DNA from 2 places in the Pseudoalteromonas sp. 13-15 genome. Region 2 is predicted to be linked to the other one. Evidence: riboswitches for the same ligand, from Rfam matches in the RefSeq annotation. Region 2 holds a riboswitch; the other holds the start of a gene.
What was found. Region 2 has a riboswitch for cobalamin ahead of ATS72_RS07740 (TonB-dependent receptor domain-containing protein). Riboswitches for the same ligand answer to the same signal wherever they lie in the genome.
Positions count from the first base shown of each region.

Region 1: it holds a riboswitch for cobalamin, as region 2 does, so the genes downstream of both, ATS72_RS08935 (ABC transporter ATP-binding protein) here and ATS72_RS07740 (TonB-dependent receptor domain-containing protein) in region 2, are expected to answer to the same signal.

Region 1 covers NZ_CP019162.1:1,915,415-1,920,275, forward strand. The annotation lists gene ATS72_RS08925 (cobyric acid synthase) at 1-1,348, opposite strand, end outside; gene ATS72_RS08930 (FecCD family ABC transporter permease) at 1,351-2,355, opposite strand; gene ATS72_RS08935 (ABC transporter ATP-binding protein) at 2,357-3,157, opposite strand; cobalamin riboswitch at 3,234-3,372, opposite strand; gene ATS72_RS08940 (porin) at 3,420-4,349, opposite strand; gene ATS72_RS08945 (LysR family transcriptional regulator) at 4,535-4,861, opposite strand, start outside.
Region 2 covers NZ_CP019162.1:1,675,485-1,680,345, reverse strand. The annotation lists gene ATS72_RS07755 (ketopantoate reductase family protein) at 1-741, opposite strand, end outside; gene ATS72_RS07750 (VanZ family protein) at 734-1,084, opposite strand; gene ATS72_RS07745 (YajQ family cyclic di-GMP-binding protein) at 1,237-1,719, shown strand; cobalamin riboswitch at 1,897-2,060, shown strand; gene ATS72_RS07740 (TonB-dependent receptor domain-containing protein) at 2,094-3,920, shown strand; gene msrA (peptide-methionine (S)-S-oxide reductase MsrA) at 3,966-4,502, opposite strand; gene ATS72_RS07730 (efflux RND transporter permease subunit) at 4,585-4,861, opposite strand, start outside.

The DNA.
Region 1 (4,861 bases), 240 kb from region 2:
GCTTTACCCATTTTAAAATTTCCATTGTGGCGTTGGGCTCATCAAATAAACCGTGTAAATAAGTGCCCGCAATTGCATTATCGTCACTTATAAAACCATCTGTTTTAAACCCATTTGGATGCTGACTAAAGGTAATTAAAGGGGTCTTTAATGCATTGCCTTTACTTACTCCCGCATGGATTTCATAACCACTACATAAAGTTTGTCGATTATTTAGCTTTAAAGTGGCCGTCACTTTACTTAATACTTTTTGCGATGTGAGTGTGGTTTCAAACTCACATAATGCCAACCCACTCACACTTTTTAATGACGACTCAACACCCTCGGGGTCGTAAATTATGTTACCCAGCATTTGCATTCCCCCACAAATTCCAAGTACTTTTCCACCATAGCGTAAGTGACGTTTTATCTGATTATCCCACCCTTCGTTTATCAAAAAGGTTAAATCGCCAAGTACGTTTTTACTACCTGGCAATATAATAAGATCAACATCAGGAATGACCTGCGTATGGCGTATATAGTTAACATTAATATTTGGGTGTAAACGCAGTGCGTCAAAATCGGTATGATTACTAATATGCGGCACTAATAATATTGCAATATTGATAGTTGCATGGGTAACGTTATTGTTTATTGCAACAGCATCTTCCGCGTCGAGAGTTAAATCGTGAAGGTATGGCAGTACTCCTAAAACAGGCTTACCCGTGTATTGCTCTAACCAGTCAAGCCCTCCTTGAAGCAAACTTATATCGCCTCTAAAACGGTTAATTACAAAACCCTTTACACGTGCTTGCTCTGATTCGCTAAGTAATGCCAATGTCCCCACTAAATGAGCAAATACACCGCCTTTATCTATATCAGCAATAATAATCACTGGGCAGTCTACTTTTTCAGCGTAGCCCATGTTAGCTATGTCGTTTTCACGCAGGTTTATTTCAGCGGGGCTTCCCGCACCTTCCACCAATAAAAGATCAAACCGTTTTGCTAAACGCTCGTGTGATGAAATGACAGCGTCCATGGCGACTTTTTTATAATCGTGGTACTTGCCGGCTTCCATGTTGCTAATCGCTTTACCATGAATAATAACTTGGGCGCCTGTATCGCTATTGGGCTTAAGTAATATCGGGTTAAAGTCGGTTTCGGGCTCTACCTTAGCAGCAATAGCTTGCAAAGCTTGCGCACGGCCAATTTCGCCACCGTCGTTTGTCACTGCGCTATTAAGTGCCATATTTTGTGGCTTAAACGGTGCGACTTTTATGCCTTGATTTGCAAATACTCGGCAAAGTGCAGCCACTAAGGTGCTTTTTCCCGCATCCGAGGTAGTACCCTGTATCATGAGTGTTTTCATGGCTACACCTTAGACTTTCTAAAAAAGAGTAAACTTAAGAAAAACGCACTCCCCATAGCGGCCGTGATCACCCCTACTGGCAACTCTTGATTTTGAAGTAAAGAACGAGACAGTACATCGACCCACACCATAAATGTGCCTCCTGCTAAGCTTGTTATTAATAGCCCTGCTACGGTGCCTTGTGAAATAAAAAAGCGCACAATATGTGGCACCATTAATCCAACAAAACCAATACCGCCACACATTGCCACCAGCACAGCGGTTATTAATGAGCTTAAAATTAGCATCAGCACCCTAAATCGATGCACTTTAACACCAAGGGTTATGGCACTTTCGTCACCTAATAACATGGCATTAAGCTGGCGCCTAAAACTAATCATTACGCAGGTGCACAGTGTAATCACTAAAAAGGGGATCCAAAGTGTTGCCCACTGCGCACGAGCAAAACTTCCTAAGGTCCAAAATAAAATAGCTGCAACGGCTTGCGGCTCGCTCCAATAAAGCAACAAACTCGTAAATGCACTAAATAAAAACGAGAGTGCAACACCAGCAAGTAACATAGACTCAACTTGCCCGCCCTGCTGCCTTGTGGCAATTAATATAAGTAAGCTCATTGCTAATAAGCTACCAAGCAAGGCTGCGGCCGAAAGCATAAAACCCGCGCTAATTCCTACAAATGCCATAAGTACAACTACACCAAACGAAGCACCTGACGATATACCGAATAAGTAAGGATCTGCTAGTGGGTTACGTGTCACGGTTTGTAAAATTAGCCCAGCAATAGCTAACCCCGCACCGGCTAAAAACGCCAATAATGTACGGGGCATTCTTAATTCAAAAATAATACGGCTGGTGAATGAAGCATCATTTAAATAAATAAAACTGTTAAATACATCCTGTATTGAGGTATCTGCAGCACCAAAGCTCAATGCTAAAAATAAACTTACTAAGGCAATAGTAATGCAAATAATCAGTGCAACTGAATGGCGTACATGCATTGCTAACATATTATTTGTAACCATAAAAGTAGGTAATATGAGGCGTAACTTTACCCAATTGAGATTCTTGAGGATGGTTACTAACCTGAGCGCATACACCAAATACATCATCAAGCATGTGCTCAGTCAGTACCTCTGCAGGAGAGCCGGTATGCGTTATTTCTCCATTTTTAATGACGACAAGCTCATCACACATAGCGCTAGCCAAATTAAGATCATGAAACGAAGCAAATACTGTAACACCAAGAGACTTTGCCAGCTCCATAACCTGTATTTGATATTTAACATCAAGGTGGCTAGTGGGCTCATCCATAATTAACAGCTGAGGTTGCTGAACAATAGCACGTGCAATGAGTGCCCGCTGCTTTTCGCCCCCAGAGAGCGATTCAAAATTTTGATTTGTGTGCAGCTCAAGCCCTACCGTTTTTATAGCTAGAGTGATTTGTTGTTTTTCGCTTTGCGATGTTGAACTAAATAACGATTTATGAGGCGTTAGGCCAAGAGCCACAACATCAAATAACGACAAATTAAAATGCGATGGCGCCTCTTGTAAAACAACAGCAACGCACTTTGCATATTCATCACTTTTAAGCTGCCAAATATCATGGTTATTAAACTCTATAACCCCTTCATTAGGCTTATTAAAACGATATAAACAACGCAGTAAACTCGACTTACCTGCGCCATTAGGGCCAATTAAGCCCACAAATTTACCTTCGGGTATTTGCACATTAATGTGTTTGAGAATAGGTTTATTTGCTATTCCCCACGAGAGATTTTGAACGTTTAATATTGGTGCTTTAGTTTGCAATACTCTGTCCTAGACACGAGTACCCACTTGTAATGCAACCACCAAAAAGGAGTACATTAAAATTAGCATGAGTAGGCCCGCTCATTAAAAATTGATTTGTATCTGACTTAAAGCATAGCGCTAATTACAGTTGCGGGAACAGTTGAGGAATTGCACCTCATTCCAAATGAAGCTCTATTATGGGCGGGTAAGTAAATAATTTAAAGCAAAAAAAACCGCGCTAATTACAGCGCGGTTAAAAAGGGAGTGTTTTAACTCGTCGTTAAAACTTATATTCCATACCTAAACCTAAGTAATCTTGGTCTACGTTGTTGTCCATATCAAAGCTTGAGTAAAAGCCAAATACTTTAATGTTTTTGTTAAGCTTGTGATCAACACCCACTGAAATAGCTGTTTTATCATCGCTATCGTCAAAGTCCATTGCTTGGTACTGAACTTTAAACGTATTTTTACCCATGCTGTATGCTGCATTTAATAAGTAACCGTCACCTTCAGCTGAACCGTCTACTTTTTCTTGAGTTTGGTACATAGCACCGAGTTTAAAGTCTTCAACTTTACCTTGGATTGACGCACGTACAACATCGTAACCATTTACTTCGCTGTCAGCTGCAATTGAGGCATATACCGCACTCTTTTTAAGTGCTGAATCACCGTAAGTTACTGCCATTGAGTAACCGTTATCAGCATCTACATCATCCTCAGCAATAAAAGTAGCAAGTACTTTAAAACCTTCGTATGAGTTTGAAGTATATGTAATTGAATCACCTAAACGGTTTTCACCCTTGAATACGTTTTTAATATCGCCTTCAAGGTCATTAAATAAATCGAGTTTACCTTGCGCTTGTTTAAACGCCGTGTCGTTACGACCCACTACTACCTGACCAAACGAGCCTTTAACACCAACATATTGGTTACGCGCAGAAATATTATCGTCGTCGCCTTTTGAGTCTGCATCTGTTACATCAACTTGAAACTCAAACTTATAAACTGCTTCTAAGCCATCGGTAATTTTTTCTGAACCTTTAAGGCCAAAACGAGATGCATTACTTTTAATTTCAGTGAACGACCCTTCGCCGTCATCTGTAGACTGAACAGTCACATTTGCTTTACCGTAAACATCAACGTCAGCAAGTACATTAAAAGATAAACCACTTAGCAAAGCGACACATAAGCTCGATTTTACAAATTTCATGTTATTTCCTCGATAATCACAAAAGACTAATTTTTAAAACGACTGCAGTTTGTCACCACTAAATGACAGAAATATTACAAATGAAATATTTTTGACTTTTAAAGTTAATAAAACTGCATTATTTATGAAATCAAAAGGACATGAACATCAATCATACAAATATGTACCCACTTAAAACCCAATTACTAAGCATGTGCCTTAATGGTAGGTAGTAAATTTATGAGTGTTTCTATCAGTTCCTTTTGTTCGTTATCTCTATGGTAGGCTACAAATATATCTCTTGACGTATTTTCTACATTTTTTACATGAAATAATTCACCATTTTCTAAATGTTGCTCAACCAAAACATGTGGAATAAATGCGCTACCACCACATTGTAGTATTAAATCTAACGCAATTCGTCCGGTACTTGTTCTAAAGTAAGGAGGCGTTTTACCGGTAAACTGGCGTGCATGCCAAAGTGAAAATGTCGTTCCCCAGTCAACATACACGTACTGATTATCAAAAAAGTT
Region 2 (4,861 bases):
AGCGGTATGCGACATTACGGTGTAAGCGTTATTTAACGCATCAGCTAAAGCAATATTCAACCCTTTTGCGTTAGCAACCCTGCAGCCCTCATAGAGTAAACTCATTATCGTTGCGCTAAATACAGGGGCACGCAATTGGCCGTTTTTTATATTGTGAAGTGCAGTTAGTGGGTTAATAGCCACATTGACCAACAGCTTTTCAAAGCGAAGTTGCTCAATGTTATTGACCATTTTTAAATTAGGAATTGCTTGAAGTAGTGGTGATATAAATTGTGGATTTTTAGCTGCAAGTTTATTACAGCCACCAATCACGCTTTGCCCTTCACCTGTATGTTGCACAATGTACTGGGTAGACTTAAATCCGGCCATGCTGGTGGTTAAAAAGTATAGTGCTTGCTGAGTGTTCAGCTGAGGAATAAGCTCTTCAATATTTCCCATTCCATTATGAGAAACGACTAATATTGAATTTGCAGCAAGATAAGGTTTTACTTGTGAAAATGCATCTTGAACCTGAAAAGCTTTAACTGTAAAAATAACAACATCATAACTAGGTTGTTGCGCCAGATCGCTTAAATTAATAAAGCGTGCATTAATGTTATCTGACGGAGCGTTTTTACGGCTATAAAAACGCGTATTGCAGGTTGGTTTGCGTGTTAAAACATGAACATTATTTTTGTGACTTAAAAAGTGGCTTAGTAACAAGCCAATAGCGCCATCGCCTACAATTAAAATATTAGTCATAGGGATTCTTTTTTCGAGGTGTAAAAATAACTCTTAGTAAAAAGTAACTAGCAGCACCAGCAAAATCAGCTATAAAATCGCCAATAGAGGCCTGCCTGTAGGGGAGTGCGTCTTGCATTATTTCAATTGATGCGCCGTAACCGGCCAATAACAAAATTTGTGCGTACAAAGGAAGCTTAAACGCTTTATCCATAATAATAGCAAGCACAAAAAAAATCCCAAAATGGGCTACTTTATCAATGTGTGGAAATAGGTTAGCTGCGCCTTTTATTTCTTTGGCAAATAAAAAAGTAAACGCTACGATGCTGAGCAAAAAAACAGCTTGGTAAACACGCCTTGTCACGTAAAATCCTAGAGTCGCTTAAAAAAGAAGCTTAAGTATATCAAACTAAATTAGTATCGCACCTGAACAAGATGCAGAAAAATGTAAAGATTTATAATTTTAGCGTTATAATTGCGCCATAAAATTAAGATTGAATAGTTAGGAGAAAACCAATGCCTTCATTTGATATTGTATCTGAAGTAGAAATGAACGAAGCACAAAATGCGGTAGATAATGCAAACCGTGAACTTGAGACTCGCTTTGACTTTAGAGGTGTTGATGCATCTATTGAGCTAAACGACAAAACAATTAAGCTAAAAGCTGAAGCTGATTCACAGGTTATGCAATTGTTTGATATTTTAGCGGGTAAAGTTTCTAAGCGTGGTATGGATGTAGCGAGCTTAGAGTTGCAAGATATTAGCCGTGCAGGTAAAAATGTTTTTCGTAACGTTGCGCTAAAGCAAGGTATTGAAAAAGATGTGGCTAAAAAAGTAGTAAAAGCCATTAAAGATTCTAAAGTAAAAGTGCAAGCGGCTATTCAAGGCGAGGAAGTACGCGTAACGGGTAAAAAGCGTGATGACTTACAAGCTGCTATGCAAGTGGTGCGTACTGCCGATTTAGGTCAGCCATTTCAGTTTAAAAACTTCCGCGATTAATTATAAAAGCCTTTTTGGGCGCTTTATAAATAAAAAGCCAAATAGCCGCGCAGGTTATTTGGCTTTTTTTATAAACGCTACATAGTTTTTGTTTTTAATTGATTCGCTTTTTAGCTGTATAGACGTCCGTTGACATTTTTTATTAAACTCCTCACAATAGCGGCCTATTTTCAAGGTGCTTATTAATCTTTTCAACGGTTTGATTTTTTTAATAAGATAATCGGGAAGTTGGTGCGTTTTCATGATGACTACAATCCCAACACTGCCCCCGCAACGGTAAAGTAATGCATAAAGCTATGTACTTACTGAGTCCGGAGACCGGCCTTGATGTAATCTTACTTAGTTCTTTGCGGTGGGCAAAGAAGGGGAACTTCATGTTAAAAAAAACAACTCTTGGCGTTGCAATTACTGCTGCGCTGTCACTATCTGTATCTGCTGAAGAGCAATCAATCGAAACCATTACGGTAACCGCTAATAAGTTTGAACAATCAATTACTGATGTATTAGCGAGTGTAAATGTTATAACTCGTAATGACATTGAAACCAGTAATGTTCGCGACTTACCAACGCTACTAACCACTCAAGTTGGGTTTCAGGTCAACCCTAACGGCGGTTTTGGTCAAAATGCCGGTGTTTCATTGCGCGGTACAGGGTCAGGTGATACGCTCATTTTAATAGACGGTGTACGCACCGGTTCGGCAACGCTTGGTCAAAAAGCATTAAGTAATGTGCCATTAAATAGTATTGAACGCATAGAAATAATTAAAGGTTCACGTGCAGCTATTTATGGCTCTGATGCGTTAGCAGGTGTTATTAATATTATTACTCGGGAGTCAGATAACCTTTCGGTCAGTGCTACGTTTGGATCTGACGCGTACCAAGACTACCAGATTGCTGGCTCTGTAAAAGCAGGCGATGTAACAACGGCTTTTAATGCAGGGTTTGAAAAGACGGACAACTTTGATGTACTTCAAGGTGCAGCACCCGATGAAGACGGTTTTGAAAACAAAAACCTTGGCTTTAAAGTAAACTATACCGACACACATTTCGGTAACTTTAAGTTACTAGGGCAATACAGCGAAGGCTTTGCTGATTACGACAGCCGCTTTAGTCCTGCCGATAGCACGATTGAGCGAGGGGATTTTAAAAATTACCAGCTTTCGGCTGGTTGGAATAAAGACTATAAAAATCAAAATCACAGCCTTGATATAGCATTTGCAACGGATGACTCAGACAATCGTTATGTTGATTTTTCTCAAGGGCCAACAACAAGTACGTTTGTTACTAAGCGCTCACAAATTGACTACAACGGCCAATACCGCTTAAACGACACGTTAAACATTAGTGGTGGTATTAATTGGTACAATGATGACGTATCACAAAGCTCAACCACGTTTGAAGTGCAAGAGCGCGATGTATTAGCTGTATTTGTTGGCGCATATTACGATGCGGATGAGTTGCTTGCCAATTTAACTGTTCGTCAAGATGACGATGAGCAATTTGGTAATGAAACAACGTACACAGCGGCAGCTGGCTATCACTTATCTGAAGACGCAACATTTAGAATAAGCCAAAGCACGGGCTTTAAAGCGCCAACATTTAATGATTTGTACTTTCCTCTTTACGGCAATGCCAATCTTCAACCTGAAACGTCAGTGAATCGTGAGCTTGGCTTAAACGTCGACTTTGATACTGTACGTGTCGATGTCGCCATTTTTAGAAATGAAATTGAAGATAAAATTGATTATGACGCTAATTTTGCACTCACCAATATTAATGAGGCTCAATATGAAGGTGTTGAATTTAGTTTAGCCAATCAAATTTTTGGTTTTGATAGTAATGTGAATTTTGCTTACCTAAGTGCCGAAGATAAAGAAACAGGCGAAGCGCTTAGAAACGTTGCCAAACGAACCTTTAATTGGGAGCTTGCAAAACAGTTTGGTGCATTTGATACAAGCATAGAAATGCAATATCGCGGTGAGCGAGCAGGGGCGGTTTCGCAATTGGGTTCGTATACGCTTTGGAATTTAGCAGGCAATTACCAAGTAAATGATGAGGTTACGGTGTCGCTTCGTATAGAAAACGTATTCGATAAGGAATACAACGCAGTTGATTCTAACGCTGATTTTACAACAGCGCAGGTGTATTACTACAACACGCCAGAGCGCCGCTTTTTTGCTGGCATAGATTACCAGTTTTAAATAATCTAAATAAAAAGCCCGGTTTTACCGGGCTTTTTTGTGTTTTTACTCAGCTAAAAACTCTTTAAATACGGTTTCAAACTTATGTAATTTTGGTGCGATTAACATACTGCAATAACCCTGTTGTGGGTTTTCGTTGTAGTAATCTTGATGATAGTGCTCAGCAGGGTAGTAAGTTGTCACCGGGCTGACTTCGGTAACAATAGGCTCACTAACATGGGTTTGTAGCTGTTCAATCATAGTGTTAGTAAGCGCAAGTTGTTCCTCATTATGGTAATAAACAACACTTCGGTATTGTGTGCCAATATCGTTACCTTGGCGATTTAATTGCGTAGCATCGTGCAGTGTAAAAAACATCGCGAGCAATGTTTCAAAGCTTACAATAGTGCTATCAAATTCAACTTTTACTACTTCGGCATGGCCCGTTGTACCACTGCATACTGATTTGTATGTTGGATTGTCAGTATTGCCACCGGTATAACCCGAGCTTACATCAGACACGCCATTTACACGCCTAAATGCTGCGTCAATACACCAAAAACAGCCACCACCAAAGGTTGCTACTTGCGTTGTTGAACTCATAATTATTCCTAATATTTGACAAAGGTCACGCAAAGCATAAAGCTTAGCGCCATAACAACAAGGTTACGACGCGTTAGCTTGCTTAGATCTCTTCAAGCGGTTTTTCGGCTGCTTGTTTATTAAGTTTTTGTTGTAAATATTCAGGCGATTGTGTGTTACGAGCAAGCGCATAATACGCAGCTGGCACAACAAATAAAGTAAGTAGCGTTGAAACAATAACCCCGGTAAATACCACAACACCAATTACCATACGGCTTTCAGCGCCAGGGCCTGATGCTAATACCAATGGCACTGAGCTCATAACCGTTGTTAGCGATGTCATTATTATTGGGCGTAAACGTTGTGTAGCCGCTTGTAAT